Regions from separate parts of the Streptomyces sp. NBC_01275 genome, predicted to be linked through region 2. Evidence: riboswitches for the same ligand, from Rfam matches in the RefSeq annotation. Region 2 holds a riboswitch; the other holds the start of a gene.
The links. Region 2 has a riboswitch for glycine ahead of gcvP (aminomethyl-transferring glycine dehydrogenase). Riboswitches for the same ligand answer to the same signal wherever they lie in the genome.
Positions count from the first base shown of each region.

Region 1: it holds a riboswitch for glycine, as region 2 does, so the genes downstream of both, gcvT (glycine cleavage system aminomethyltransferase GcvT) here and gcvP (aminomethyl-transferring glycine dehydrogenase) in region 2, are expected to answer to the same signal.

Region 1 covers NZ_JAPEOZ010000001.1:6,727,004-6,742,696, forward strand. Annotated here, with positions in the region: gene glyA (serine hydroxymethyltransferase) at 1-482, opposite strand, end outside; gene gcvH (glycine cleavage system protein GcvH) at 497-874, opposite strand; gene gcvT (glycine cleavage system aminomethyltransferase GcvT) at 1,040-2,158, opposite strand; glycine riboswitch at 2,320-2,431, opposite strand; gene OG562_RS29950 (AAA family ATPase) at 2,609-3,289, shown strand; gene OG562_RS29955 (enhanced serine sensitivity protein SseB) at 3,445-4,272, shown strand; gene OG562_RS29960 (enhanced serine sensitivity protein SseB C-terminal domain-containing protein) at 4,447-5,202, shown strand; gene OG562_RS29965 (ABC transporter permease) at 5,515-6,522, shown strand; gene OG562_RS29970 (ABC transporter substrate-binding protein) at 6,642-8,444, shown strand; gene OG562_RS29975 (ABC transporter permease) at 8,587-9,585, shown strand; gene OG562_RS29980 (ABC transporter ATP-binding protein) at 9,582-10,679, shown strand; gene OG562_RS29985 (ABC transporter ATP-binding protein) at 10,697-12,064, shown strand; gene OG562_RS29990 (M1 family metallopeptidase) at 12,161-13,552, shown strand; gene OG562_RS29995 (trimeric intracellular cation channel family protein) at 13,609-14,265, shown strand; gene OG562_RS30000 (esterase family protein) at 14,174-15,406, opposite strand; gene OG562_RS30005 (thioesterase family protein) at 15,550-15,693, shown strand, end outside.
Region 2 covers NZ_JAPEOZ010000001.1:1,373,730-1,389,422, forward strand. Annotated here, with positions in the region: gene OG562_RS05770 (LacI family DNA-binding transcriptional regulator) at 1-608, shown strand, start outside; gene OG562_RS05775 (endo-1,4-beta-xylanase) at 653-1,702, opposite strand; gene OG562_RS05780 (carbohydrate ABC transporter permease) at 1,755-2,519, opposite strand; gene OG562_RS05785 (carbohydrate ABC transporter permease) at 2,615-3,613, opposite strand; gene OG562_RS05790 (extracellular solute-binding protein) at 3,685-4,977, opposite strand; partial or broken gene OG562_RS05795 (family 43 glycosylhydrolase) at 5,147-6,495, opposite strand; gene OG562_RS05800 (amino acid transporter) at 6,891-8,852, shown strand; gene OG562_RS05805 (hypothetical protein) at 9,102-9,626, shown strand; gene gcvP (aminomethyl-transferring glycine dehydrogenase) at 9,735-12,620, opposite strand; glycine riboswitch at 12,805-12,900, opposite strand; gene OG562_RS05815 (PRC-barrel domain-containing protein) at 13,014-13,385, shown strand; gene OG562_RS05820 (nucleotidyltransferase domain-containing protein) at 13,402-13,863, opposite strand; gene OG562_RS05825 (DNA polymerase IV) at 13,963-15,399, opposite strand; gene OG562_RS05830 (MerR family transcriptional regulator) at 15,469-15,693, opposite strand, start outside.

The sequences.
Region 1 (15,693 bases), 5.4 Mb from region 2:
GCCATGTCGACCAGGCCGTTCTCGGCGTCCACGTGGTAGGCGACCACGTTGAACTGCTTGCCGGAGAAGTTCAGCCGCATCCCGTGGGTCAGGTGACCGCCGTGCGCCAGGTCCAGGCCGAGGATGGTGTCGCCGGGCTGGGCCAGCGCGAACAGGGCGGCCTGGTTGGCGGAGGCGCCCGAGTGCGGCTGCACGTTGGCGTACTCGGCGCCGAACAGCTCCTTGATCCGGTCGATCGCGATCTGCTCGGCCACGTCGACGTGCTCGCAGCCGCCGTAGTAGCGGCGGCCCGGGTAGCCCTCGGCGTACTTGTTGGTCAGGACCGAGCCCTGCGCCTCCATGACCGCGAGCGGAGCGAAGTTCTCCGACGCGATCATCTCGAGCGTGGACTGCTGGCGGTTCAGCTCGGCGTCGACCGCCGCGGCGATCTCCGGATCGAGCTCGTGCAGGGGCGTGTTCAGAACGGATGTGGGCTCAGACATGGGGCTACGACTCCTCAGCCGGCGGAAAAGGCGGTGTACTCGTCGGCGGACAGCAGGTCGTCCGGCTCGTCCGCGACGCGTACCTTGAACAGCCACCCGCCCTCGAAGGGCGCGGAGTTCACCAGCGCCGGGTCGTCGACGACGTCCTGGTTGACCTCGACGATCTCGCCGGTGACCGGCGCGTACAGCTCGCTGACCGACTTGGTCGACTCCAGTTCGCCGCAGGACTCGCCCGCGGTCACCGTGGCGCCGACCTCCGGGAGCTGGACGAAGACCACGTCGCCGAGCGCGTTGGCCGCGTGCTCCGTGATGCCGACCGTCGAGACGCCGCCCTCGGCGTCCGACAGCCACTCGTGCTCCTTGCTGTAGCGCAGCTGCTGGGGGTTGCTCATGGCCTGAATTCTCCTGTACGCGGGGGAGTGCTGATGAATGGGGGACTGCTGGAAACGCACGTGAGCAGCGGAAATGTGCGCAGGGTCACGTCCGGGGGCGGGGCCGGGGACTGAGGGCGGGGGCCGGAGACGGAAGGCCCGCGCCCGGTGTCCCCCGCCCAGTGTCTACTTGCGGCGCTTGTAGAACGGCAGCGCCACGACCTCGTACGGCTCGTGGCTGCCCCGGATGTCCACGCCGACGCCGGGCGTGCCCGGGGCCGCGTGGGCGGCGTCGACGTAGGCCATCGCGATCGGCTTGCCGAGGGTGGGGGAGGGGGCGCCGGAGGTGACCTCGCCGATCACCTCGCCGGCCGCGACGACGGCGTACCCGGCGCGCGGGACGCGGCGGCCCTCGGCGACCAGGCCGACCAGGACGCGCGGAGGCTGCGAAGCAGCGCGCTCGGCGGCCGCCTCCAGCGCCGTACGCCCCACGAAGTCGCCGTCCTTGTCGAACTTCACCACCCGGCCGAGCCCGGCGTCGAAGGGGGTGAGGGAGGTCGACAGCTCGTGCCCGTACAGCGGCATGCCCGCCTCCAGGCGCAGGGTGTCCCGGCAGGACAGACCGCACGGGACAAGGCCGACGCCCTCGCCGGCCTTGGTCAGGGCCTGCCACAGCTCGACCGCGTGCCCGGGCTTCACGAACAGCTCGAAGCCGTCCTCGCCGGTGTACCCGGTGCGGGCGATGAGCGCGGGGACCCCGGCGACGGAGCCGGGCAGGCCGGCGTAGTACTTCAGGCCGTCGAGGTCGGCGTCGGTGAGGGCCTTCAGGATTCCGGGGGACTCGGGGCCCTGGACGGCGATCAGGGCGTACGCGTCCCGGTCGTCGCGGACCTCGGCCTCGAAGCCGGACGCCCGCTCGGTCAGCGCGTCCAGCACGACCTGGGCGTTGGAGGCGTTGGCGACGACCATGAACTCGGTCTCGGCCAGCCGGTAGACGATCAGGTCGTCGAGGATGCCGCCGTCGGCCCGGCAGATCATGGTGTAGCGGGCGCGGCCGACGCCGACGGACGCGAGGTCGCCGACCAGGGCGTGGTTCAGAAGAGCAGCGGCCTGGGGGCCGGTGACCGTGATCTCGCCCATGTGCGAGAGGTCGAAGAGCCCGGCCTTCGTGCGGACGGCGTTGTGCTCGTCGCGCTCGGAGCCGTAGCGCAGGGGCATGTCCCAGCCGGCGAAGTCGGTCATCGTCGCACCGAGCGAACGATGCAGGGCATCGAGCGCGGTGTGACGGGGTTCGTTACTGCTCATCGGGCGTTCGTCTCCCAAGGCATGACAGGCGAGGGCGAGGTCGTTCCTCCCCATCTGTCATCGGAACCTGAGAGGTTCGCCGTGATCTCCGGATCACCGACTTGCACCTTGGGTGGAGCCGCCCCTGTCGACACAGGGATCGGCCCGCTTTTCAGATGTGCCTCGCCCGCGCGGTAACTGGGCCTGAGAGATTCAAGGGAGGGACTTGCTCCTTCGGCGCCCCAGCGAAGCTGGCGATGCAGCTGCTGCTGGGAACTCTCCCGCGCGGATTCAAACGGCCGGTATGCAGTTGGCGGGCACATCATTGCACGGCCCGCCCCGGTCACGGCAGGCCGCATCTGTAACCGGCTTGTGTCGGTACGCGCACGAAAACGCGAGACGCGGCGCATTACCGTTTCTTTACGCTCAGTGGGGAGAGGACTTACCTGACCCCCGGGGAGGACGATCACGGTGAACAGGACCACGGCGAGGACCACGGCGTTCGCGACCGGCTCGGCGATCGCGCTGCCCGCGCAACCCACGGCGCCGGCCCGGGAGGCGTGCGCCCCGCGGCCCGCGCCCGTCGTCCGCGATCTGCGCGAGCGAGCCGGCCACAGCCCGCACGGCCTGCTCTTCGGCCCCCGTGACCTGGTCGTGGTCACCGGTCTGCCCGGGAGCGGCAAGTCCACGCTGATGCGGCGGGCGGTGCGGGGCGCGCGCATCGACTCCCAGGACACCCGCGACCGCTGGGACGCGCGCGCCCCCCGCCTCCTGCCCTACGCCCTCTACCGGCCCCTGGTGCGCCTCGCCCACTACGCCGGACTGCGCCGGGCGCTGCGCGGCGGCGAGGGCGTCGTCGTGCACGACTGCGGTACGCAGACCTGGGTGCGCGACTGGCTGGCCCGCGCGGCCCGCCGCCGCGGCGGCACCCTGCACCTGCTCCTCCTCGACGTCACCCCGGACGCGGCTCTCGAGGGCCAGCGCGAGCGCGGACGGGGCGTCTCCCGGTACGCGTTCCTGCGCCACCGCAGGGCGGCCGCCCGTCTGATCCGCTCGGTGGAACAGGGCCGCCTCCCCGAAGGCTGCGGCTCGGCAGTCCTCCTGGACCGCGACGCGGCGGACACCCTCCACCGAATCGCCTTCACGGCCTGAGGCTTCACGGCCTGAGGCTTCACGGCCTGAGGCTTCACGACCTGAGGCTCACGAGGCTTCATGACCGGAAACCGAGGGGCCGGGGACTGAGGAAAGTCCCCCGGTACCCGCTAGCCTTTCAGCCACAGCAGTGGTTCCCAGCAGGCGGTAGGCAGATGGACTTCCCCCCGGCGGACTTCCCGGCGGATTTCTCCGCGGATTTCCCGGCGCAGGCGCACCCTCATTCGCACGGCGGATGGCCCGGCAACGAGCTGGAGGAGGTGCTCTCCGCCTCCCTCGGCGTGCCGGGAGCCGGCGGCCGCATCGTGGAGGTGCTCGGCCGCAGCTTCGTCTGGGTGCCCCTGCCCAGCGGCGGCGGCCCGCACAGCGGCCCCCTCGATCTGCCCACCCTGGAGCTGGACGGCCAGGTGTACGTGCCCGTGTTCAGCTCCGAGGAGCAGTTCCGTCAGGTCGCCGGCGCGCATCTGTCGTACACGATCGCGCCGGCCGTGGAGTTCGCCCGGGGGCTGCCCCCGCAGGTCGGCATCATGGTGAACCCGGAGGGCCTGGTCGGCATCCCGCTGCCCCCGCCGGCGGTCGCCGAGCTGTGCCGGGCGGGCCGGACCCCGCTGGACGGTCCCGCGACCGGCGGTCGGGTGCGGCTCTTCGAGCCCGACTGGCAGGACGACCCGATCGACTTCCTCACCGCCGCCTCGGCCGAGTTCGACGCGGCGGGCGTGGTCCTCACCGCCCGCCGCTGCCTGGCCGCCGTCGAGACGGCGGACCCGGTGATGTTCGTGGGCGTGGAGCTGTCCCAACTGTCCCAGTCATCCCCGTTGTCCCCGCTGGACGGCGATCTGCGTGAGATCCCCCTCGACGCGCTGGGCCGCGCCATGGGCCGCGTCCCGGTCCGCTGGCCGGTCAACCTGATCCTCCTGGACATGGCCCAGGACCCGGTGGGCCAGTGGATGAGGGACCGCGTCCGCCCCTTCTACCAACGCTAGGGACACCCATCCAAGGGGCGCGGGGAACTGCGCGACCAGCCACGACAAACCCGCACCCGCCGACGCGCAACAAGCCCCGAGCTCTTGGGCGCTTAAGCTGTCACGGAAACGCGGGGCACTCTCGAAGGGGCGGTACGACAGGTGAGCGCGAGCCTCAGCGGCAGCGTCGAGCACATGCTGCGCCAGGTCACGCCCGGGCGTTACGACGCCTACGAGGCGCTCCTGCGCGCGCTCGCGACCCCCGCCTCCGGCCAGGTCTGGATGCTCCTGTGGCACGGTCAGGCGGGTTCCCCCGACGCCCAGTACGGGAACATGGAAGTGGAGGGCCACGGCTACGCCCCCTGCGTCACCTCCGCCCAGGAGCTCTCGGCCAGCGGCTGGAACCGGTCCTACGAGGTCGTCGACGGGGTCGACGTGGCCCGCACGCTCTACCCCGACCACTACGGCCTCTGGCTCAACCCGCACGCCCCCGGCGGCGGCGTCGGCATCCCCTGGCTGGACCTGCGCCGCATCGCGACCGGCCTGGACCGCCAGCCCGCCGGCCCCCTGCGCCTGTCCGAACCCGGCATCGAGATCCCGCAGTTCTACGCCCTGCTCGCGCAGAACGCCCACCGCACCCAGGCGGTCCGCGCCCTGCGCCGTGCCTGGGTCCAGCCGGCCCTGGGCGCGCCCTACCTGGCCGTGGGGCTCGACGTGTACGACACCTCTCCGCCGGCCGTGGACGCCGTACGGGCGATGATGCAGCAGTCCATCGGCGCGGTCCCGGAAGGGCTGCCGGTGTCGACGGTGGCGATGACCGACGAGTACGACCCGGTGGTGATGTGGATGCGCGCCAACGCCCGGCCGTTCTACGACCGCGAGGCCCACGCCCCCGCTCCGGCCCAGGCGCCCGCGGGCGGTTACGGCTATCCGCCCACCGGTCGCTACTGACGTCCGGCGCGGGTCCTGTAGTCGAACGGACACCGAATGTCTTCGCGCGTAGATAGCGGCGATTGATTCCGCTTCTGTCCGATCTGCCCGATTGGTCACTGTCCGGGGGGCGTTACCCGCCGTCCGGATAACGGAACCCCTCTACCCGCATCACGTTTACGCATCCATTCACTGCCAAGTCTGGCTACAGATCGCCAAAGCGTTGAAGACTCCCGGTCCAGGGGGCTTCGTCCCCCAGTACGACGGACTGATCACGCCGCTACAGCGGCAAGTGCGGGCCGGCTACCGCCGGTTGAGAGGGGTCCCTGCCAGATGACGGCACCATTGCACGAGCCGACCGCGGAAGCGGCCCCGAGTGCGGCCACGGAAGCGGCGGTAGCAGCCGGCGACGCCAAGGCCGTACAGGGCCGTTCCCTGGGCCGGATCGCCTGGGAGCGCCTCAAGCGGGACAAGCTCGCCCTGACGGGCGGCATCGTCGTGCTCGTCCTCGTCGTGCTCGCACTGCTCGCCCCGGTCATCACCGGGCTGCTCGGGCAGGACCCGAACGAGTATCACGAGAACCTCATCGACCCGCTCTTCGGCACGCCCACGGGCTCCCTGGGCGGCATCAGCGGCGACCACCTGCTGGGCGTCGAGCCGGTCAACGGCCGCGACATCTTCGCCCGGATCCTCTACGGCGCCCGCATCTCGCTGCTGGTGGGCTTCCTGTCCGCCGTCGTCGCGGTGATCCTGGGAACCGTCCTGGGCATCCTCGCCGGCTTCTTCGGCGGCTGGGTCGACTCCCTCATCAGCCGCGTCATGGACGGCCTGCTGGCCTTCCCGCAGCTGCTGTTCATCATCGCGCTGGTCTCCGTCATGCCGAACGACATGCTGGGCCTCTCCGGTTCGAGCGTGCGTGTCTTCGTGATGATCCTGGTCATCGGCTTCTTCGGCTGGCCCTACATCGGACGCGTGGTGCGCGGCCAGACGCTCTCGCTGCGTGAGCGCGAGTACGTCGAGGCCGCCCGATCGCTGGGCGCGGGGCGGCTGTACATCCTGTTCAAGGAACTGCTGCCCAACCTGGTCGCCCCGATCGTCGTGTACACGACGATGATGATCCCCACCAACATCCTCACCGAGGCGGCGCTCAGCTTCCTGGGCGTCGGTGTCAAGCCGCCCACCGCCTCGTGGGGGCAGATGCTCTCGAGCGCGATCGACTACTACGAGTCGGACCCCATGTACATGGTGGTCCCGGGTGTGGCGATCTTCATCACCGTGCTGGCCTTCAACCTCTTCGGCGACGGCGTGCGGGACGCGCTGGACCCGAAGGCCTCCCGCTGAACCGCCACGCCGGGGATCAGCAGAACCGCCGAGCCGCAGAACCGCCGAAAACACGGCACCCCAACCGTCCCGTGGCCTTCACACGGGGTCTCTCTCATCTATCCGGAGGATCCGAGATCGTGACTACCCAACGCACCTCAGGGCGGCGGAAGCAGGCATTTGCCGCTGCTGCCGCGGTCGCCGCGCTGCTGACCACGGCGGCGTGCGGCGGCGGTGGAGATGACGGCGACAACGGCGGTTCGAAGACCGGCGCCGCCGGCTTCGACGCCGCGAACAACAAGGTCGCCCAGGCCTCCGCCGCCAAGAAGGGCGGCACGCTGAAGTTCGGTGGTGCCCAGGACGCCGACTCGTGGGACACCACGCGCGGCTACTACGGCATGATGTGGAACTTCGCCCGCTACTACAGCCGCCAGCTCGTCACGAACAAGACCGAGCCGGGCGCGGCGGGCGCCGAGATCACTCCGGACCTCGCCACCTCGACCGCGAAGGTCACGGACGACGGCAAGACCTACACGTACACGCTGCGGGACGGCAGCACGTGGGAGGACGGCAAGCCGATCACGTCCAAGGACGTGAAGTACGGCATCGAGCGCGTGTGGGCGCAGGACGTGCTCTCCGGCGGTCCCGTCTACCTGAAGGACGTCCTCGACCCCACGGGCGCCTACAAGGGCCCGTACAAGGACACCACCGCGGACAAGCTGGGTCTGAAGGCGATCGACACGCCCGACGACAAGACCATCGTCTTCCACCTGCCGAAGGCCAACTCGGACTTCGAGGAGATGCTGGCCCTGGTCTCGGCCTCCCCGGTCCGCCAGGACAAGGACACCAAGTCCAAGTACGGTCTGCACCCGTTCTCCTCGGGCCCGTACAAGTTCGAGTCCTACAGCCCGGGCAAGGACCTCACCCTGGTCCGCAACACCGAGTGGAAGCAGGCCTCGGACCCGATCCGCAAGGCCTACCCGGACAAGATCACCATCGAGTTCTTCTCGGACGCCAACCAGCTCGACCAGCGTCTGCTCAGCGGTGACCTGGACCTCGACCTGAACCAGACCGGCATGTCGCCGCAGGGCCGCACCACCGCCCTGAAGGAGCACAAGGCCAACCTGGACAACCCGGTCTCCGGCTACATCCGCTACGCGGTCTTCCCGCAGAGCGTCAAGCCGTTCGACAACATCGAGTGCCGCAAGGCCGTGATCTACGGCGCCGACCACGTGTCGCTGCAGACCGCGCGCGGCGGCCCGGTCGCCGGCGGCGACATCGGCACCAACATGCTGCCGCCGTCGGTCGCGGGCTCCGAGGGCCAGAAGTACGACCCGTACGAGATCGCCGGCGCCAACAAGAGCGGCAACGCGGCCAAGGCCAAGGAGGCCCTGAAGGCCTGCGGCAAGCCGAACGGCTTCTCGACCACCATCGCGGTCCGCAACAACAAGCCGGTCGAGGTGGCCACCGCCCAGTCCCTGCAGGCGTCGCTGAAGAAGATCGGCATCACCGCCGAGATCGAGCAGTACGACGGCTCGCAGACCACCGGCATCATCGGCAGCCCCGCGAACGTGAAGAAGAAGGGCTTCGGCATCATCATCATGGGCTGGGGTCCGGACTTCCCGTCCGTCCAGGGCTTCGGTCTGCCGCTGTGGGACAGCAAGTACATCCTGGACAGCGGTAACTCCAACTACGCGCTGATCAAGGACAAGACGATCGACGGCCTGTTCGACTCGTACGTCACCACGCTGGACGACGCCGGCAAGACCAAGATCGCCACGGACATCAACCACAAGGTGATGGAGGGCGCGTACTACCTGCCCTTCGTCTTCGAGAAGTTCATCAACTGGCGCTCGGACAACCTGGCGAACGTCTACACGACCGACGGCTACAGCGGTCAGTACGACTTCGTCAACCTCGGTCTGAAGAACCCGAAGAAGTAAACCCGGCACACCCGCCGAACGGCACGAAAGGCAGGTGAAGGCCGGCGCGGCGGACTCGCGGGCCACCTGGGGGCCCCTCCCACGCCCATAAGGCAGTGGGGGAGACCTCCGGTGGCCCGCGGTCCGCGGCGGGCCGAGAGCTGTGCTCGCTTACCTCATCAGGCGGTTGTTCGCCGCCGCAGTGATGCTCGTGGTCATCATCATGGTGGTCTTCGGCATCTTCTTCCTCGTCCCCAAGTGGGCGGGCGTGGACATTGCCACGAGCTTCGTGGGCAAGCAGGCCGACCCTGCCGCCGTCGAGGGCGTACGGCAGAAGCTGGGTCTGGGCGACCCGATCTACGCCCAGGTCTGGGAGTTCTTCAAGGGCATCTTCGCCGGCCGCACCTACTCGGGCGGCGGCGACACGATCCACTGTGCCGCCCCCTGCTTCGGCTACTCCTTCCGCAGTGAGCAGGCCGTCTGGCCGGTGCTGACCGACCGCTTCCCGGTGACCCTGGGTCTCGCGCTCGGCGCCGCCGTGCTGTGGCTGGTCTTCGGCATCGCGGCCGGTGTGCTCTCCGCGCTCAAGCGCGGCACCCTGTGGGACCGCGGCGCGATGGTGGTCGCCCTGGCGGGCGTCTCCCTGCCCATCTACTTCACCGGCATGCTGAGCCTGGCGATCTTCGCCTTCGGGCTGAAGTGGATCGACGCCCAGTACGTGCCCCTGGACGAGAGCTTCACCGGCTGGTTCGGCGGCATGATCCTGCCCTGGATCACACTCGCCTTCCTGTACGCGGCGATGTACGCCCGGATCACCCGCGCCACCATGCTGGAGATCCTCGGCGAGGACTACATCCGCACCGCCCGGGCCAAGGGCCTCAAGGAGCAGACCGTCATCGGCAAGCACGCCATGCGCTCGACGATGACGCCCATCCTGACCATGCTCGGCATGGACCTCGGCGCCCTCATCGGCGGCGCGATCCTGACCGAGTCCACGTTCAACCTGCCCGGTCTCGGCCGGGCCGTGCTGGACGCCATCCGCAACCAGGACCTGCCCATCATCGTGGGCGTCACCCTGATCACATCCCTCGCGGTACTCGTCGCCAACCTCGTGGTGGACATCCTGTACGCCGTGATCGACCCCCGAGTGAGGCTCACATGACCGAACTCAGCAAGAGCGGAGCGGCCGTGGGGGAGCCCACCCCCGCTTCGCCCGCGCCGACCGCCTTCCTCGAAGTGCGCGACCTCAAGGTGCACTTCCCGACCGACGACGGCCTGGTCAAGTCCGTCGACGGGCTCAGCTTCCAGCTGGAGAAGGGCAAGACCCTCGGCATCGTGGGCGAATCCGGCTCCGGCAAGTCGGTGACCTCGCTCGGCATCATGGGTCTGCACACCGCCGGCCAGTACGGCAAGCGCAAGGCGCAGATCTCCGGCGAGATCTGGCTGAACGGCACCGAGCTGCTGTCCGCCGACCCGGACTACGTCCGCAAGCTGCGCGGCCGCGAGATGGCGATGATCTTCCAGGATCCGCTGTCGGCGCTGCACCCGTACTACACGATCGGCCAGCAGATCGTGGAGGCGTACCGCATCCACCACAGCGTGGACAAGAAGACGGCGAAGCGCCGCGCGGTCGAGATGCTCGACCGGGTGGGCATCCCGCAGCCGGACAAGCGCGTCGACAGCTACCCGCACGAGTTCTCCGGCGGTATGCGTCAGCGCGCGATGATCGCGATGTCGCTGGTCAACAACCCCGAGCTGCTGATCGCGGACGAGCCGACGACCGCCCTGGACGTGACCGTCCAGGCGCAGATCCTCGACCTCATCCGGGACCTGCAGAAGGAGTTCGGCTCCGCGGTCATCGTCATCACCCACGACCTGGGCGTCGTCGCCGAACTGGCCGACGACATCCTGGTGATGTACGGCGGGCGCTGCGTCGAGCGGGGCCCGGCCGACAAGGTGTTCTACGAGCCCCGGCACCCCTACACCTGGGGTCTGCTCGGCTCGATGCCGCGGCTGGACCGCGAGCAGCAGGAGCGCCTGATCCCGGTCAAGGGCTCCCCGCCCTCGCTGATCAACATCCCGTCCGGCTGCGCCTTCAACCCGCGCTGCCCGTACGCGGACCTCCCGAAGGACAACGTCACCCGCACCGTCCGCCCCGAGCTGGCCGAGGTCGGCAGCCGGCACTGGGCCGCCTGCCACCTGGGCAAGGAGCAGCGGGAGCGTATCTGGACCGAAGAGATTGCGCCGAAGCTGTGAGTGACGACGAGAAAGCGGTGACGATTCCCGCGCAGGCCGACGCGCCCGAGGCGGACCGGAAGGCGGGCGCGACCCTCACCAAGGACGCCGCCCCCGGCGAGGTCCTGCTGAAGGTCACCGGACTGCAGAAGCACTTCCCGATCAAGAAGGGCCTGCTCCAGCGGCAGGTCGGGGCGGTGCACGCGGTCGACGGTCTCGACTTCGAGGTCCGCTCCGGCGAGACGCTCGGCGTCGTGGGCGAGTCCGGCTGCGGCAAGTCGACGATGGGCCGGCTGATCACCCGGCTGCTGGAACCGACCGCGGGCAAGGTCGAGTTCCAGGGCAAGGACATCACGCACCTCGGGGTGAGCGGCATGCGTCCGCTGCGCCGCGATGTGCAGATGATCTTCCAGGACCCGTACTCGTCGCTGAACCCGCGCCACACCATCGGCACGATCATCAGCGCTCCCTTCAAGCTTCAGGGCGTGACGCCCGAGGGCGGCATCAAGAAGGAAGTGCAGCGGCTGCTGTCGGTCGTGGGCCTCAACCCCGAGCACTACAACCGCTACCCGCACGAGTTCTCCGGCGGTCAGCGCCAGCGCATCGGCATCGCCCGCGCGCTCGCGCTGAACCCCAAGCTGGTCGTGGCGGACGAGCCGGTCTCGGCGCTGGACGTGTCGATCCAGGCCCAGGTCGTGAACCTGCTGGACGACCTCCAGCAGGAGCTGGGCCTGACGTACGTGATCATCGCGCACGACCTCTCGGTCGTCCGGCACGTCTCGGACCGGATCGCGGTGATGTACCTCGGCAAGATCGTCGAGCTGGCCGACCGCGAGTCGCTGTACCGGGCGCCGATGCACCCGTACACCAAGGCGCTGATGTCGGCGGTGCCGATCCCGGACCCGCGGCGCAAGGACGCCAAGAGCGAGCGGATCCTGCTCAAGGGCGACGTGCCCTCGCCGATCTCCCCGCCGAGCGGCTGCCGGTTCCACACCCGGTGCTGGAAGGCGACGCAGATCTGCACGACGACCGAGCCCAAGCTCGTGGAGCTGAAGCCCGGCCAGCAGGTCGCCTGCCACCACCCGGAGAACTTCGCGGACCAGGCCCCGCAGGACACCGTCCTGCTGACCGTCGCGAGGGAGGCGGCGGAACTGGTGGCCGACGAGGTCCTCGCGGAGTCGGCGGAGACGTCGGCGGCGGTGGCGGCGGAGGTCGCGGAGGCCACCGCGGAGCCTGCCGAGGCGGCGGCGCCCGAGGCGTCGTCTGCTGAGCGTGAGCCGGCGTCTGCCGGGGCTGCTCCCGAGGCGGCTCCTGAGGCAGCGCCTGCCGAGGCCGAGGCCGAGGCCCCCGAGTCCGGGGACTCCGGCTCCGGTGACGTCGAGGCACAGGAGTCAACCGACAAGTAGCGCATGACGAGTTGGCAAAGTCATGCACATGCCCAAACGGGAGAGCGCAGAGTCATCCGTGTCCGACTTATCGGCACACGCTCGAAGGGACGACTCATGACGCTCTCCCGTTCGGCACGTTTAGGGGCCCTCGCGACCGCGGCGGCCTCTTTCCTCGTCATAGCGGCCTCCGCCGCCCCCGCCCCGGGCGCCGACGGCATCGGCGACCCCTACTTCCCCCAGCTGGGCAACGGCGGCTTCGACGCCCGGCACTACGACCTCTCGCTCGCCTACGACCCGGACACCGACCGCCTCGACGGCCGTACGACGATCACCGCCCACGCCACCCAGACCCTCTCCTCCTTCGATCTGGACCTGCAGAAGCTGGAGGTCACCCGGGTCGAAGTGAACGGCAGACGCGCGCAGTTCACGCGCGACGGCGACGAGATCCGGATCACCCCGCGCGACGCCCTGCGCAAGGGCCGTACCTTCACGGTCGCCGTCACCTACGGCGGCGTCCCCGAACCCCTCGGCGGACCCATCGTCTTCGGCTCGGACTACGGCTGGATGAAGACCGCCGACGGCGTCTTCGTCGCCTGTGAGCCCAATGCGGCCTCCACCTGGTTCCCGTCCAGCGACCACCCCGCCGACAAGGCCGCCTACGACATCCGGATCAAGGCCCCCCAGGGCCTGACCGCCGTCTCCAACGGCCGGCTGGTCTCGACGTACGACAAGGGCGGCTCGACGTACACGCACTGGCGCGAGACGAAGCCGATGGCGACGTATCTCGCGACCGCGACGATCGGGAAGTTCGACGTGAAGACCGGGACGACGCCCGGGGGCACCCCGATCTACGTCGCCGTCGACCCGGTGCTCGCGAACAGCAACAACGTCGACGTGTACGCCGTCACCGCCGCGGCCACCGACTACTGGTCGCAGGTCTTCGGCCCGTACCCCTTCGAGGAGACCGGCGCGATCGTCGACGACATGCCGCAGGCGGGGTTCTCCCTGGAGGTGCAGTCCAAGCCGGTCTACTCGGCCGTGCGCAGCGAGACGACGATCGTGCACGAGCTGGCCCACCAGTGGTTCGGCGACTCCGTCTCGGTGGCGCAGTGGAAGGACATCTGGCTGAACGAGGGCTTCGCGACCTACGCCCAGTGGCTGTGGGCCGAGCACCAGGGCACGCGTTCGGCGCACGACTCCTTCCTGGCCGGCTACAACGCCCGCCCCGCCGACTCCGCCTTCTGGCAGACGGTCGTCGGCGACCCGCAGCGCGACACCATGTTCGCCTCCGCCGTCTACCAGCGCGGTGCGATGACCCTCCAGACGCTGCGCGAACGCATCGGCGACACCGCCTTCTTCAAGCTGCTCCCGGCCTGGACCAAGCTGCACCGCTACGGCAACGCGGACACCGCCGACTTCATCCGGCTCGCCGAGAAGACCTCCGGGCAGCAGCTGGACGACCTCTTCCAGACCTGGCTGTTCACCACAGGGAAACCCACCCTGTAGGCCGCGTAGACCTGGCTTTGTAAGGTTCACGACTGTCTTCGGGTGACAATGTAAGGGTGTTCCAGCAAATCTTCAGTCCCTCCGTCCAGCACACGCTCGACGTCGTCGGCATCTTCGTGTTCGCCATCTCCGGCGCGTTGCTGGCCGTCCGCAAGAACTTCGACGTGTTCGGCATCGCCATGCTCGCCGAGGTCACCGCGCTGGGCGGAGGGCTGTTCCGTGACCTGGTCATCGGGGCCGTGCCCCCGGCCGCCTTCACGGACCTGGGGTACTTCCTCACCCCGCTGCTCGCCGCCCTCCTGGTGATCTTCCTGCACCCGCAGGTGGAGCGCATCCAGAGCGCCGTGAACGTCTTCGACGCGGCCGGCCTCGGCCTGTTCTGCGTCACGGGCACCACCAAGGCGTACGCCTACGGCCTCGGCCTCACCGCGTCGGCCGCCCTGGGTCTTGCCAGCGCCGTCGGCGGCGGTGTGCTGCGCGACGTGCTGGCCAACGAGGTGCCGTCGCTGCTGCGCTGGGACCGCGACCTGTACGCGGTCCCGGCGATCGTCGGCGCCGCCATGGTGGCGCTCTGCATCCGCTACGACGTCCTCACCCCGCTGGCCAGCGGGTTCGCCGCGCTCACCGCTTTCGTCCTGCGGCTGCTCGCGATGCGGTTCCACTGGCGAGCGCCTCGTGCGTGGAACCGACGTTCGACGGTTCGGGAGGAGTGACCCCCTTCAGCGTGGCGCGGTGCTGGTCCAGCTGGGTCGTCAGCCAGCGGAACGCCGGCGCCACCTGGGGCCGCCACAGCGCCATGGTGTGGCCGCCCGCGCTCTTCGGGATGTAGACCACGTGCACCGCCGTCGGCGCCTTCGCCTCCCGCTGGAGGGCCAGGGCGGCCTCGTAGCCGTCGTGCGGCTGGCCGGAGAGGTAGAGCGCGACGGCGGGCGGGGTCGCGGCCCGGGCGAGCATCAGGTAGGGGTTGGCGGCCCGGCGCAGGGCCGGGTCCTGGGCGGCGAGGGAGTCCCGTTCGCCGATCGGGTCGTTGTAGCCGGACAGGCTGACGGCCGCCCGGTAGCGGTCGGGGTGGGCGACGGCCAGCTTGACCGCGCAGTGCGCCCCGGCCGAGTAGCCGGCCACCGCCCAGCCCTTGGGCGCGGGCAGGGCCCGGAAGTTGTCCATGACCATCTTCGGCACGTCCACGCTCAGCCAGGTGTCGGCGTTGACCGTGCCGGGCACGTTGGCGCAGCCGGTGTCGACGCCGGGCAGCAGGGTGGTGCGCGGCGCGACCAGGATGAACGGCGCGACCTTGCCGTCGCGCATCAGCGGCTCCAGCTGCCGGGGCGCGTCCAGCGACCCGAACCACGACTTCGGCGAGCCCGGATAGCCCGGCAGCAGCTCCACGACCGGGAAGCGGTGGTGCCGGTAGGCGGGCTCGTCGTACTGCGGGGGCAGCCAGACGTAGACCTCGGCGTTCACGCCGGAGACCCGGCCCTCGAGCTGGGTGACGCGGACCCCGCCGGCCGCGTGCATGCCCGGTCCGTCGGCCTGGGCGAACGTCTGTCTGACCCTGGGCAGCTTCTTCAGCGCTATGCCGCCGGTGCCGTCGGCGCCCAGGTCGGCGGCCTGCTGCACATGGTCGCCTGTGCCCAGGAGGTCGCCCCAGGTGTCGTAGAGGCTGTTGGCGTTGTTCACCACGACGAAGACCAGGGCCACGGCGGTGCCCTGGGCGAACAGCAGCATCAGCGTCCGGGTCGCGGCGCGCAGGATCCGCGGTCCGCGCAGCCGCGACCACAGCAGCAGCGGCAGTGCGACCGCGAGGACGGACAGCACGATCAGGGTGAGGAGGAACGGAGTCCCGGTGAGGCTCATGCCCTCATAGAGGGAACACAGGGCGTCCCGGGTTTACGGACCAGTACGGACACTTACCAAGAAATTGCCCGCGTCTCACCTGCCCGGGCGCGTGAAAAAGAGAAAAGCTACCGCTTAGTAATCGCCTGTTGTACTGTTCAGCCATGCTAGAAGCAGCTACCGCGGTGGACAGCGAGTTCGACCGCGACACCGCGCTCACCCTGCGCGCGCCCGGCGTCTACGACATCGACCTCTCGGCCGGCTGGACGATCCTGGGCGCCGTCAACGGCGGCTACCTCCTCGCCGTC
Region 2 (15,693 bases):
TCCTGGGCGTCCCGATCGTCGTCGTCGACCCCATGGGCTCCCCCAGCGTCGACACCCCGACCATCGGTGCCGCCAACTGGTCCGGCGGCCTGGCCGCCACCGAGCATCTACTCGCGCTCGGCCACCGCAGGATCGGCCTGATCGCGGGCCCGCCCCGGCTGCTGTGCTCCCGAGCCCGCTACGACGGCTACCGCGCGGCCCTGGAGGCGGCCGGCCTCACCGTCGACGAATCCCTCGTCGTCCCCGGCGACTTCCACCCCGAGTCGGGCTTCACCGGCTGCACCGCCCTCCTCGACCTGCCCGAACCGCCCACCGCCCTCTTCGCCGCCAGCGACCAGATGGCGCTCGGCGCGATCGAGGCGCTGCGCCGACGGGGCCTGCGCGTCCCGGAGGACATGAGCGTGGTGGGTTTCGACGACCTTCCGGAAGTCCGCTGGTCGGCCCCGCCATTGACCACCGTCCGCCAGCCCCTCGCCGACATGGGCAAGCTCGCCGCCCGCACGGTCCTGAGCCTGGCCCGCGGCGAGCACCCTGACTCGCCGCGGGTGGAACTGGGCACGGAACTGGTGGTCCGCTCCAGCACGACCGCCCCCAGAACAGCCCACTAGACCTTAAAGCAGCCCACTAGACCCCAGACCCCAGGCCCCAGGCCCTAGCTCAACGCCTCCCGGATCGCGTCATACGCCGGCTTCGGCGCGAGCTGCTCGTCCCAGGGCAGCGCGGCCCCCTGACCGGGGAAGAACGCCGGGATCCACGAGTATCTGTCGGTGTAGTCCCAGACGGTGATCCCGACGCACCGCCGCACCGCGAGGCACGCCTCCGTCATGTCCCGGTACCAGTCGGCCTGTTGGGCCAGCTTCTCCTCGGTCGCGGGCAGCAGCATCCGTACGTCGACCTCGGTGAGCGCGGTGTCCAGGCCGAGGCGGGAGAAGCGGCGGAGGTTGTCCTCGAGGGTCGTCGGATAGCCGTACTGGAGGGCGAGATGGGCCTGGAGGCCGATGCCGTCGAGGGGGACGCCCTGAGTCTTCAGCTCCTGGGCGAGGGCGTAGTAGGCGTCGCTCTTCGGGCCGACCGCCTCGATGTTGTAGTCGTTGAGGTAGAGCTTGGCCTTCGGGTCGGCCTGGTGGGCCCAGCGCAGGGCGTCGGCGATGTAGCCGGGCCCGAGGGTCTTGTAGAAGAGCGTCTCGCGGTAGGTGCCGTCCTCGTTGAACGCCTCGTTGACGACGTCCCAGGAGTAGACCTTGCCCCGGTAGTGGCGTACCTCGGTCTGGATGTGCTTCTTCAGGACGGCGCGCAGCTCGTCGGCCGTCCACTCCTTGCCGGTGAGCCAGCCGGGCAGTTGGCTGTGCCAGACGAGGGTGTGGGCGCGGACCTTCTGGTGGTTCGCGCGCGCGAGGTTCACGATCTCGTCGCCGTTGGTCCAGTCGAAGACGCCCTGTTGCGGCTCGGTGGCGTACCACTTCATGCCGTTGCCGGGGGTGATCATGTCGAACTCGCTGCCGAGGATCTTCGTGTAGGCGGTGTCGGCGAGTTCGGGGTTGTCGGTGGCGCTGCCGAAGTAGCGGCCGTGACGCTGGGCGAGGTCGGCGAGGGTGGGCGGGTCCTCGCAGTGGGCCTGGGCGGCCGGGGCGGCGGCCCCGACGGCCATGAGCGCCCCGGCGAGGGCGCCGACGAGTCTGAGCCGGGTGCTGGTCCTGCGCATGGTGCGACTCCTCACGGTCGGTGGGTGTGAGCCGTACGTCCACGGGCGCGGGTCATCCCTTCGTCGCGCCGGCGGTGAGGCCGCCGACGAGCTGACGCTCGGCGACGGAGTAGAAGGCCAGGGCGGGAACCATGGCGAGGACGAGATACGCGAAGACGCGGGCGTACTCCGCCGAGTACTGGCCCTGGAACTGCTGCACGCCGATCGGGATGGTCCACCAGGTGGGCTCGTTGAAGACCAGCAGCGGCAGGAAGAAGTTGTTCCAGCTGCCGACCACGGCGAGGACGGACACCGTGCCGAGAGCGGGCCGGGCCATCGGCAGCAGGATCCGCCAGAAGAAGCCGAGCGGCCCGCAGCCGTCGAGGGTGGCCGCCTCCTCCAGCTCGGCCGGAATCTCCCGGAAGAAGCCGCGCAGGATGACGATGGTCATCGGCAGCCCGAAGGCGGCCTGCGGGAGGATCACGCCGAGCGGGTTGTCCAGCAGGTCCAGGGAGCGCAGCAGCAGGAACAACGGCAGCGCGGCCACCGCGAAGGGGAACATCAGCCCCATCGTGAACAGGGTGAACATCACCTCCCGCCCTCGGAAGGCGAACCGGGCGAAGGAGAACGCGGCGAGCGCGGACACCGCGACGACCACCAGGGTCGTACCGGCCGCGATGAGGGTGCTGCTGCCGACCAGCTGCCAGAACGAGCCGGAGCCCAGGATGTCGGTGTAGTTGGAGACGACCCAGGAGTCGGGCAGGCCGATGGGGTTGCGGGAGAGCTCGTCGGTGGTCTTGAAGCCGGACAGGACGGCATAGACCAGGGGTACGGCCATCAGCGCGCCGACGGCGATGAGGACGAGGTGCAACGGAAGGGTACGGCCGACCCGTCCGGCCTTGGCCTTGTTGATCCCGTGGGTCTTGCGGGCGTTCACGAACCGCCTCCCCGCATGGTCGTGGTCGCCCCTTCGAGGTCGCGCCGGAGCACGAACCGCTGGTAGGCGAGGGCGAAGACGAGGCTGATGCCGAACATGGCGACGCTGATCGCGCTGGCGTAGCCGACCTGGTAGCGCTTGAAGCCGTACTGGAACATGGTCACGGCCATCGTCTCGGAGTGGTGGTCGGGGCCGCCGGCGGTGATGACCCACACCAGGTCGAAGAGCTGGACCGAGCCGATCACGGACAGGAAGACGCTGATGCGCAGGGTCGGCGCGAGCAGCGGCAGGGTGACGTTGCGGAAGCGCTGCCAGGGCCCGGCGCCGTCGATCAGCGCGGCCTCGGTCAACTCGGCCGGGATGGACTGGAGTCCGGCCAGGTAGAGCATCATGTGGAAGCCGAAGTACTTCCATGTCATGACCAGGAACAGGGTGGCCATGACGGTGGACGGATCGGCGAACCACTGCCCGCCCACCCCGTCCAGGCCGATCGCGCCGAGGACGTGGTCGGCGAGACCGTCGTCCGGGGCGAAGATCATGCTGAACAGCACGCCGGTGATCGCCTCGGAGAGGATGTACGGCGCGAAGAACAGCATCCGGTACACCGCCCGGCCGCGGATCCGCTGGTTGAGCGCGACCGCCAGGGCGAGCGCGAACGGCAGTTGGAGGGCGAGCGAGAGGACGACCAGGACCAGACAGCGCCACAGGTCGCCCAGGAACACCGGGTCGTCGAGGAGCCGGGTGAAGTTGTCGCCGCCGACGAAGTCCTCGGGCATGCCGAAGCCGCCCCAGCGGAAGAACGAGGCGTACAGCGCGAACAGCATCGGCAGCAGCACGAGCGTGCCGAACAGCACCAGGGCGGGCGCCTGGAAGCCGACGGCGGTGAGCCAGTGCAGTGCACGCCGTCGCGCCCGGCCCCGGGTCGAGCCCGCGACCGGGGGCGGCGGGTCGACGTCCGGGCCGCTGCGCTTGTCCGGGAGGAAGGTGGAGGTCATCGTCTGCTGTCCCTCTCCCTCGAATCCCTTGAATCCCTTGAATCCCTTGAAGAAGTCGAGGTCATCGCCGGCTACTGCTCTTCCTTGGCGACCTTGGTGATCGACTCGGTGACCTGCTGGGGCGACTTGGAGCCGGCGATGAGGGCGGCGACGCTGTCGTTGACCTCCTGGCCGAGGGCGGGCGCGTACGCCTGGTCGAGATAGAGCTGGAAGCCGGTGGCGGCCTTCAACTGGGCTTGTACGGCCTGGATGTTGGGGTCGGCGACGGCGCTCTCGGCGGACGGCACCACCGGCAGCACGCCGGTCTTCTTGACCAGCTCGGTGTCGGTGGCGGCCGAGGCGAAGAACTCCAGGAAGTCGACGGCCGCCTGCGGGGCGCCCTTGCGCAGGGCGTGCCCGCCGCCTCCGCCGAACACCTCGGTGATCACGCCCTCGCCGCCCTCGACCGCCGGGAACGGGAAGAACCCGAGGTCCGCGCCGAGCCCCTTGCCCGCGTCGGCCTCCACCGCCGGGGCCCACTGCCCCATGAGCTCCATCGCCGCCTTGCCGTTGCCGACGGCGGCCGCCTGGCCCGTGGGGGTGGAGTAGGCGGCCCCGAGGAACCCCTTCTGGAACGGCTGCAGATCGACCAGGTCCTGGAGGTGCTGCCCGGCCTGCACGAACCCGTCCCCGGTGAAGTCCTTGTCGTCCCCGGCCTTCCGCAGGGCGTCGAGACCGGCGGTGCGCATCGCGAGATACGCCCAGTAGTACATGCCGGGCCACTTCTCCTTGCCGGCCAGGGCGAGCGGGGTGACCCCGGCGGACTTCAGCTTCCGTACGGCGTCGAGGAAGCCGCTCCAGGTGGTGGGGGGCGCGCTGACGCCGGCCTGCTTGAAGAGCGCCTTGTTGTACCAGAAGCCGATCATGCCCATGTCGAACGGGATGCCGTAGGCCTTGTCGTCGATGAGGTACGGCTCCCGGGCGACCGACAGCAGACCGTCCCGCCACTCCTTCGTGCGGTCCGTCAGATCCTCCACGAGCCCGGCGTCGACCTGCTGCTTCAGCACGCCGCCGCCCCAGGTGTGGAAGATGTCGGGCAACTTCCCGGAGGCGGTCAGCGCCGTCATCTTCGACTTGTAGGCGTCGTTCTCCAGCTGGACGATCTTGATCTTCACCTTGGGGTTCTGGGCCTCGAACTTCTTGGCGAGACCGGCCCAGACGTCCTTGGCCGGCTGGGTGGTGGAGATGTTCCACCACTCGATCGTGGTCGTCCCCGACGACCCTCCGTCCGAGTCGCCGCCGCAGGCGCTCAGTGCCGTCATGCTCAGACCGGCCGCGGCGGAGGCCGCCAGGAAGCCGCGGCGGGACAGTGCCGGGTCGCCCATCATGCGCTCCTTGGGATACGGGACGGCACAGCCTGTCCGTCCACAGCGAGATCGAAAGTTTCGGACTGGATCCAGAAAGCTTCGCTGCTGCCGCACCCTAGAGACACCCTCCGATGGGTGGCAACCCCTTGAACACAGGGAATCCACCGGCCTGTTCGGGGAAGGGCGGTCAGCCGGACGGGCGGTGCTCGAACCAGTCGAAGGCCGCGGCGCCCTCCGTGACGTACATGCCGATGACCCGCCCGGTGAAGCCGCCCGCGACCTGGGTGGACAGATACCGCCCGTCCACCTCCGCGAGCGACAGTCGCCCTTCGGTGGTTTCGACCGAGAAACCGATCGTGTCGGGCCCGGCCGCTCGCACCCCGGGGACCTGCTGTCCGACAGCGGTCACGGTGGGCGGCAGCACGTCCGACGTGCGCGTCTCGGCCACGAGGGTGAGCGGCCCGGGCGGTGCCGGCCGCCGCACGACCCACTGCCGCACGGGCCCGATCCGCACGGACGCCCCCACCGTTCCCCCGCTCACCTCGACGTCGTAGTGGTGGGCCTCGTCGAGGCGCACCGACAGCCCGGCCCGCCCGGAGCCGGGGGCCGGCCGGACCGCCGTACGGCAGTCGGGGTACTGCTGCCGTCGGCCGACGAAGGTGTGGCCCGGCCGGTCGAGGCTGCCGCCGGCGGCGGTCAGCGTGAGCTGCCCCGGCCGCGCGTCGAGCGACCAGGAGCCCTCGGGCCTGCGCCGCGGCGAGATCCAGTACGGCACGAGGGCAGGCGCGTCGAAGTCGTCCCGCTCCGGTTCGGCCGGCCGGGGGTGCCAGGCTCCGCGCGGCGCCGGGTGCCGCTCGCGCACCGGGCCCAACCGGGGCCAGCCGTCGACCCACTCGACCGGGGCCAGGAAGGTCTCCCGGCCCAGCACATGGAACTCCGGAAACCAGCCGCGCGGCCTGGTGCCCAGCAGCACCGCCCACCAGCTGCCGTCGGCCGCCTCGACCAGATCGGCGTGGCCGGTGCACTGGATCGGCCGGTCGGCGCCTGCGTGGGAGAGCAGAAGGTTCGCCGGCGCCGGTTCATAAGGCCCCCTCGGGGAGCGGGCGCGGGCGATCGAGACGCTGTGCCCGTGCGCCGTGCCGCCCTCCGCGAGCAGCAGGTACCACCACTCGCCGACGCGGTAGAGGTGCGGGGCCTCGGGATGCTGAAGCCCGCTCCCGGACCACACCGACGCCGGCCCTTCGAGCACCTTCCCGGTGGCCGGGTCGATCCGGGCCACCGTCACCCCCGCCAGCGCGCACCAACAGGAACCGTCGTCGCCCCGGGCGAGGTCGGGGTGCGGTCGAGGACGTTCCCGATCTGCCGCCAGTGCACCAGGTCACGGCTGTGGAAGAGGGGTACGCCGGGGAAGTACTCGAAGCTGGAACAGACCAGGTGGTAGTCCTCGCCCACCCGGCAGACGCTGGGGTCGGGGTGGAATCCGGGGATGACGGGATTGCCGTAGGTCCGGCGGTGGGTCTCGTGCTCCGTCCGCATTGCCTCAGTCCCTCCGGGAGACCGAAGCGGTCGAAACATTCGGTCTCGTCGACGAACATTACGAAGCGGACTGTAGGCGGCCGCCCCGAGGGCGACAAGAGCGCGCGGCCCGCCCGGGTGCCCCCTGGGCGCTCGCCGCCCGCCCCGCCCATGACGCTGAGTGTCCGCCCGGCCGAACCCGCCCCGTGACCCCCCATACAGCCGAATCGCTCCCAAACCCCCCTGGAGCTCCTTCCTTGTCGCACAGCCTGTGCTCAGAGGGCCAGTCTTAACGGAAGCTTGACGCCCAGGACCCCCTTATCCATGGGCCCGTGCGTCACGCTCTGCTTACGCTGGTGCCGCCGTCCGCGTGATGGCCGAAACCGCACGCTGAGCCGCACATCAGGAGCACGCCGATGGCCACCACCCAGCACCCTCCGCCCAGTCGCCTGCGCGCCTGGATGCTGGAAGGCCTGTCCGACATGGGCAAGGGCCACGGCCCCGCTCACCAGGCGACCCCGGACACCAAGACCGAGCCCGAGCACAAGGGCCAGCGCTGGTACCGGGTGATGTGCCTGACCGGCGTCGACTACTTCTCCACCCTCGGCTACCAGCCGGGCATCGCCGCCCTCGCGGCCGGTCTGCTCTCGCCCGTGGCGACCATCGTGCTGGTGATCGTCACCCTGGCCGGCGCTCTGCCGGTCTACCGGCGGGTGGCCGAGGAGAGCCCGCACGGCGAGGGCTCGATCGCGATGCTGGAGCGGCTGCTGTCCTTCTGGAAGGGCAAGCTGTTCGTCCTGACCCTGCTGGGCTTCGCCGCCACCGACTTCCTGATCACCATCACCCTGTCCGCGGCGGACGCCTCCACCCACCTCGTCGAGAACCCGCACCTGACCAGCACCCTGCACGACAAACAGATGGTGATCACCCTCGTTCTGGTCGCCCTGCTCGGCGCGGTCTTCCTCAAGGGCTTCCTGGAGGCCATCGGCGTCGCCGTCGCCCTGGTGGTCGTCTACCTCGGCCTCAACGTCGTCGTGGTGATCGTCGGGCTGTGGCACGTGGTCACCGAGGGGCATGTGGTCACCGACTGGTCGGCCGCCCTGACCGCCGAGCACGGCAACGTCTTCGCCATGATCGGCGTCTCCCTGCTGGTCTTCCCCAAGCTGGCCCTGGGCCTGTCCGGCTTCGAGACCGGCGTCGCGGTCATGCCCCACGTCCAGGGCGACCCGGACGAGACCGAGGAGAACCCCAAGGGCCGCATCCGGGACACCAAGAAGCTGCTCACGGCCGCCGCCCTGATCATGAGCGTCTTCCTGATCGCCACCAGCTTCATCACCACCTGGCTGATCCCGGAGAAGGAGTTCGAGTCCGGCGGCAAGGCCAACGGCCGCGCCCTCGCCTATCTGTCGCACGAGTACCTGGGCAACGCCTTCGGCACGGTCTACGACGTCTCGACCATCGCGATCCTCTGGTTCGCCGGCGCCTCCGCCATGGCCGGGCTGCTCAACCTCATGCCCCGCTACCTCCCCCGCTACGGCATGGCCCCGCACTGGGCCCGCGCCGTCCGCCCGATGGTCATCGTCTTCACCCTGGTCGCCTTCCTGGTCACCTGGATCTTCGACGCCGACGTCGACGCCCAGGGCGGCGCCTACGCCACCGGCGTCCTGGTCCTGATGTCCTCGGCCGCCATCGCGGTGACCATCGCCGCCCGCCGCGCCGGACAACGCGGCTGGACCATCGGCTTCGCAGTCGTCTCGGCGGTCCTCCTCTACGTCACCGTCGTGAACGTCATCGAGCGCCCCGACGGCGTGAAGATCGGCGCCTGCTTCATCGCCGGCATCATCCTGGTCTCCCTGCTGTCCCGGCTGGCCCGCGCCTTCGAGCTGCGCGTGACCAGCGTGTCGCTGGACTCCATGGCGGAACGTTTCATCCGGGACATGGCCAGCCGGAAGATACGGTTCATCGCCAACGAGCCCGACCAGCGCGACAAGGCCGAGTACCGCGACAAGATCGAGCAGATCCGCCAGGACAACGACATCCCCGGCGAGGACTTCGTCTTCGTCGAGGTCACCGTCGTCGACCCCTCCGAGTTCGAGTCGGGCCTGACCGTACGCGGCGAGGTCCTGCACAACCGCTACCGCGTCCTGACCCTGGAGTCCTCCTCCATCTCCAACGCCCTGGCCGCGCTGCTCCTGCACACCCGCGACTCCACCGGCTGCATCCCGCACATCTACTTCGAGTGGACCGAGGGCAACCCGTTCGCCAACTTCCTGCGCTTCTTCCTCTTCGGCCAGGGCGAGGTCGCCCCGGTCACCCGAGAGGTCCTGCGCGAGGCGGAGCCGGACCGCGCCCGACGGCCCCGCGTGCACACGGGCTGACCGACCCTTGCGAAACCGCGGGACCCCCAGACCCCGTAAGGGCCCGTAGAGGTCCGCAGAGGTCCGCAGAGGTCCGCAGAGGTCCGTAGGGTCCGCAGAGGTCTGGAGGGATCCGGAGGGATCCGTAGAGGTCCGCAAGAGTGCGGGTCCGTAAGACCCCGTAAGGATCCCGTCAGAATCCGCCCGAACCCCGTCAGAAGACCGTCAGCGCCCCTCCCCCGGGGCCACCCGGCCCCTAGCGTCGGTCTCATGCAGACCCTCAGCAGCCCGCCTCCCCACCCGGCCGAGGACCGCCACCACCGGTCCGACGTCCGGCTCGCTGCGGGCTGCGCGCTCGGCTTCTGCGCGCTGGCCTTTCTGGTCGACTGGGACGCGCGGACCCTCACCCTCCCCCGCGCGCTGCTCTGGCTGACCCTCTCCGCCGGCGTCCTCGCCGTGCTCCTGCCCGCACGGGTCACCGCGGGCCCCGGCTGGCTGACGGTACGCGGCCCCTGCCACCGCCGCACGGTACGCACCGACGCGCTGGTCGCCGTACGGCAGTACGCCGGAGTCTCCGCCCACCTGGTCCTGCGGGACGCCTACGGGGGCCTGCTGGAACTCGACCCCCGCGTCCTCACCGGCAGCCCGCTCCTCTGGCACGAACTGGACACGGGCGTCCGCCGCTCACTGGAACGCGGCACCCTCCGCGAGGGAGCGGACGTACTGGAGCGCCTCGGCCACGAGATCGACGACACGATCGCCGACGCGGTGCTCAAGCTCTCGGGCATGTCCTGAACCCGCCTGACCCGCTCGACCCGCTCGACACACCGAGGGCTCCCGTCCACCACCGGACGAGAGCCCTCGGTCACTGACGCCTCAGCGGTCGACGCGTCTTCGCACGCGTCAGTCCTCGTACGCGTCCAGCGGCGGGCACGAGCAGACCAGGTTCCGGTCGCCGTAGGCCTGGTCGATCCGGCGCACCGGCGGCCAGTACTTGTCGGCGGCGGAGACCCCGGCCGGGAAGACGGCCTCCTCGCGCGTGTACGCGTGCTCCCACTCCCCGCCGAGCGCGGCAGCGGTGTGCGGGGCATGGTGCAGCGGGTTGTCGTCGGCCGGCCAGACACCCGACCCGACCTTCTCGATCTCCGCGCGAATGGCGATCATCGCCTCGCAGAAACGGTCCAGTTCGATCAGGTCCTCGGATTCGGTCGGCTCGATCATCAGCGTGCCGGCCACCGGGAACGACATCGTCGGCGCGTGGAACCCGTAGTCGATGAGCCGCTTGGCGACGTCGTCGACGCTCACCCCGGTCGCCTTCGTCAGCGGACGCAGATCGATGATGCACTCGTGCGCGACCAGCCCGCCGGGCCCGGTGTACAGCACCGGGTAGTGCGGTTCGAGCCGCTTGGCGACGTAGTTGGCGGAGAGCACGGCCACCTGCGTGGCGCGCTTCAGCCCCTCACCGCCCATGAGCCGCACATACGCCCACGAGATCGGCAGGATCCCCGCGGAACCCCAGGGTGCGGCCGAGATCGGCCCCACACCCGTCGCGGGCCCGGCCGCGGGCTGCAACGGGTGGTTCGGCAGATACGGCGCCAGATGCGACCGTACGGCCACCGGGCCGACGCCCGGACCGCCGCCGCCGTGCGGGATGCAGAACGTCTTGTGCAGGTTCAGGTGAGAGACGTCACCGCCGAAGTGCCCCGGCCTGGCGAGCCCGACGAGCGCGTTGAGGTTGGCCCCGTCGACGTACACCTGCCCGCCGGCCTCGTGCACCTGCGCGCAGATGTCGGCGACATGCTCCTCGAACACCCCGTGCGTCGACGGGTACGTGATCATGAGCACCGCCAGCTCGTCGCGGTACTGCTCGATCTTCGCCCGCAGGTCGTCGACGTCGATCTCGCCGTCCTCGGCGGTCTTCACGACGACGACCTTCATCCCGGCCATCACGGCGCTGGCGGCGTTGGTCCCGTGCGCGGACGACGGAATGAGACACACCGTCCGCTGCTCGTCCCCGTTGGCCCGGTGGTATCCCCGTACGGCGAGCAGCCCGGCCAGCTCGCCCTGCGACCCGGCGTTCGGCTGGAGCGACACGTTGTCGTACCCGGTGACCTCGGCGAGCCGCTCCTCCAACTCACGGATCAGCGTGAGATAGCCCTCCGCCTGCTCGGCGGGCGCGAAGGGGTGCAGCTGCCCGAACTCGGGCCAGGTGACCGGCTCCATCTCGGTGGTCGCGTTGAGCTTCATCGTGCAGGAACCGAGCGGGATCATGCCCCGGTCCAGCGCGTAGTCCCGGTCGGCGAGCCTGCGCAGATAGCGCAGCATCGCGGTCTCGGAGCGGTACTGGTGGAAGACGGGGTGGGTGAGGATCTCGTCAGAGCGCAGCAGCCCGGCGGGCAGTCCGTCCTCGGTGACCGCGTCGAGCGCCTCGATGTCGCCGGCGACCCCGAAGGCGGCCCACACGGCGTCGACCTGGGCTCGCGCGGTGGTCTCGTCGCAGGCGATCGACACGTGGTCGGCGTCGACGAGGTGCAGGTTGACCCGCTGCTCGCGCGCGGCGGCGACGACCTCGGCGGCCTTCGCGGGCACCCGCACGGTCAGCGTGTCGAAGTAGGACCCGTGCACGAGCTCGACGCCGCCGGCCTCGAGCCCTGCGGCGAGGATCGAGGCGTACCGGTGCGTGCGCCGGGCGATCGCCCGCAGCCCGTCGGGCCCGTGGTAGACGGCGTACATCCCGGCCATCACGGCCAGCAGCACCTGCGCCGTGCAGATGTTGCTGGTCGCCTTCTCACGCCGGATGTGCTGCTCCCGCGTCTGCAGCGCCAGCCGGTAGGCCTTGTGCCCGTCCGCGTCGACGGACACGCCGACGAGCCGCCCGGGCAGGCTGCGCGCGAACTTCTCGTGCACCGCCATGTAGCCCGCGTGGGGTCCGCCGAAGCCCATCGGCACACCGAACCGCTGCGTCGTCCCGACCGCGATGTCCGCCCCCAGCTCACCGGGCGACTTCAGCAGCGTCAACGCGAGCAGATCGGCGGCGACGGTCACGAGCGCGCCCCGCTCGTGCGCCTGCGCGACGAGCGGCGCGAGGTCGCGTACGACGCCGGAGGCGCCCGGGTACTGCAGGAGCACCCCGTTGATCTCACGGTTGTCGAGCTCGGCCGGAATTCCCTGGCTCAGGTCGGCGACCACGATCTCGACGCCGGTCGGCTCGGAGCGGGTCTCGATCACCGCGATGGTCTGCGGCAGCACCTCCGCGTCGACCAGGAACAGTCCCTTCTTGTTCTTGCCCATCCGCCGGGACAGCGCCACCGCCTCGGCGGCGGCGGTGCCCTCGTCGAGCAGCGAGGCGCCGGAGGTCGGCAGGCCGGTGAGCTCGGCGACCATGGTCTGGAAGTTCAGCAGCGCCTCGAGCCGCCCCTGCGAGATCTCCGGCTGGTACGGGGTGTACGCCGTGTACCAGGCCGGGTTCTCCATGACGTTGCGCAGGATGACCGGCGGGGTGAAGGTGCCGTGGTAACCGAGCCCGATCATGGGGGCGAGGACCTGGTTGCGGTCGGCCAGCGACCGCAGCTCGGCCAGCACCTCGGCCTCGGTGCGCGCGCCCGGCAGGTCCAGCGCGTCGGCGTTCTTGATCACGTCCGGGACCGCGGCGGCGGTGAGCTCGTCGAGCGAGCCGTAGCCGACCTGCGCGAGCATCTTGGCCCGCGCCTCCTGGTCGGGCCCGATGTGGCGCTGCTCGAACGGGATGCCCTGTTCGAGCTCGGAGAGCGGAATGCGATGGGCGGTCATTGCGGAGGCCTCCTGGTCTGACACGACCTTCGAAGGGCACCACTACGTGGGTACCCCGACGGCCTCCCCCTCTGTCATCTCAACCTGAGAGTTTCACCGGCCGCCCGAGGACGCCCGGCTTTCACCGTCGGTGAGAGCGGAAGCCGTCGACGCCGTCGGCACCCGCCCTGCTTTCCAGAGTGACCTCGTCCGTGCGGTACGTGAGCCTGAGAGATTCCGGGGAGGAGTTGCTCCTTCGGCGCCTCCGATGATGGTCGGAGGACTCTCCCGCACGGGGTCAGCAGCCGGTGCCAGACTACCAGCGAGGTCAACGCTGCCTCCCTCGAGTGGCCGCTCGTCCCAATGTGCTCTTTGGTAGTGCTTACGGATGAGTTGCGAGCGAGTGGAGGGCCTGTGCAGACCGACATCGATCCACGCAACCTGATCGGCCGCAAGGCCTTCGACCGCAACGGCGCCAAGATCGGCACGATCGACGAGGTCTACCTCGACGACGCGACCGGTGTGCCGGAGTGGGCGGCCATACGCACCGGGCTGTTCTCCCGCGACGCATTCGTCCCCCTGGAGCCCAGCAAGCTGATCGAGGGCACCCTCCACATCCCCTTCGACCGCGCCCTCATCAAGGACGCCCCCGACTTCGGCGTGGGCCGCCATCTCTCCCCCGAACAGGAACTCCAGCTCTACCACCACTACGGTCTCGACATCGCGGCCCCTCCCGCGCTCCCGGACCACGACTTCGGCAGGCTGGCGGGCACCGACGAGAGCTGATCCGGTCAGGCGCAGGTCAAGCACAGGCCCGTATCAGCGCCGCGACCAACCCGGCGGGGTCGTACAGGGCGCGGGCGCCGTCCGTGACGACTCTGCGGGTGCCGACGTCTACGGGGTCGGTCCGCGCCCAGTCGGGTGAGCCGACGCCCACCTCGACCTCCAGACCGGAGGCGGTGACATGCCGCCACTCCGTGACGGGCCCCCACTGCTGGATCCGGACCACCTCGCCGAGGGCCAGCTCACGCACCCAGGCGTCGTCGTCGGCGTACCGCGAAGGCTCGGTCGTGAGCAGCACGAGATCGACGTCGGAGTCGGGGCGGGCGGCGTCCCGCGCCCAGGACCCGACCAGCAGCAGCGCGACGGCATCGCTGCGGTTCCCGGCCCACCGGGTGACCCGGTCCACGACGGTGCGCATCTCGAGCTGCCGCTCCGCGGACACCCCGACCGTGCTCGCGGTCCCCTCTCCCTGCACTGTCATGCCCCCTCCTCTTCCGATACCGGCACCGCCTCGGCCGACGCTGCCACGGCGCCGCACCCGACGCCAACTGGCGCCCTCACCCTGTGTAACTGATCGGCCTCACCCAGAGTTCCCGGGATGCGCCGTCGCCGATCCGACGACCGATTCGACCGCACCGGCCTCTCCCGCATCGGCCTCGCCCGCGCCGCCCGCCTCCGCCGGCCCGCGGCGCACCAACGGCAGCGGATCGGCCGGGTCCAGCTCCGGATCGTCGACCCGGAACGTCCGCACCCGCCCCGGGGCCGACTCGGGCGTCTCGAACCGGACGGTGACCCGGCCCAGCCCGCTGCCCTGCACCCAGCCGTGCCCCAGCTCGGCGTGGCGCACATCCTGCCCCGGACGCCACTGGCGCTCGACCGGCGCCCCCGCAGCCTCCCCTACGGGCTCGTCGGGAAGCTCCTCCTCGGGCCCGGCCGCCACGTCCTCCGCCGCCTGGGCGAACAGGTCCTCCTGCGTGTAGTCGGCCAGGCCGCTGACGCCCACGCCGAGCAGCCGCACCCCGCCCGTCGTGTCCACGGAGTCCAGCAGCCGCGCCGCCGCCTCCCGCACCACCGCAGGATCGTCTGTGGGCCCGCGCAGGGTCTCCGACCGGGTGAGCGTGGAGAAGTCGTACCGGCGCACCTTCAGCACGATGGTCCGCCCCGACAGCCCGGCCTCCCGCAGTCTGCGCACGCACCGGTCAGCGAGCCGCTGCACCTCCAGCTCCACCCGGACCCGGTCGTGGATGTCCATGTCGTACGTGTCCTCGACCGACACCGACTTGGTCTCCCGCTCGGCCACGACGGGCCGGTCGTCCCGCGCCAGCGCCATGGCGTACAGCCCGTGCCCGTGCGCCTTGCCCAGCAGCCGCACAAGCTCGTCCTCCCCCGCCTCCACGATCTCGTCGACCGTGGTGATCCCCGCCCGTCGCAGATGATCGCCGGTGGCCGGCCCGACCCCCGGCAGGGTCCGCACCGGCAGCGGTCCGAGGAGCGCCCGCTCGGTCCCCGGTTCGATGAGGACCAGACCGTCGGGCTTGGCCTGCTCCGAGCCGATCTTCGCGAGCATCTTGCAGGAGGCCAGCCCCACCGAGCCCGTGAGCCCCGTGACGGCCCGGATGTCCGCCCGGAGGCTGATCCCGGCCAGCAGCGCGGACTCACTGTCCCAAGCCGTCTCCCCGGCCAGCAGATCGACGAACGCCTCATCGAGGCTCAGCGGCTCCACCAACGGCGACAGGGCCCGCAGCAGCCTCATCACCTGCTCGCTGATCGACCGGTAGAACGCGAAGCGCGGCACGAGATAGGCCGCGTTCGGAGCCAGCCTGCGCGCCTGGGCCATGGGCATCGCCGAGTGCACCCCGAACACCCGCGCCTCATAGGAGGCGGTCGCGACCACCCCGCGGGGTCCGAGACCGCCCACGACCACGGCTTTCCCGCGCAGACTCGGCTTGGACGCCTGCTCCGCCTGGGCGTAGAAGGCATCCATGTCGAGATGCAGGATCGTGGGCGCGTTTCTCACATGTCCGATGCTGCACCACGCCACTGACAACGGCGTCGCCCGGCCGCCCACCGAACCCCGGCAGGGGCCTCAGACCGCCCGGTTGCGCCGACGCGCCAGCTCGTCCGCCGGATTGTGCCCGACGAGCGTCTCGCCCGTGTCGACCCGCTCCCCGTGCAGCTGCGACAGCGCGCTGTCCACGTCCCGCCAGACCACGCCCACCGCGATCCCGAAGATGCCCTGACCGCCCTGGAGCAGCGCGTGCACCTCGTCCGGCGAGGTGCACTCGTAGACCGTCGCGCCGTCGCTCATCAG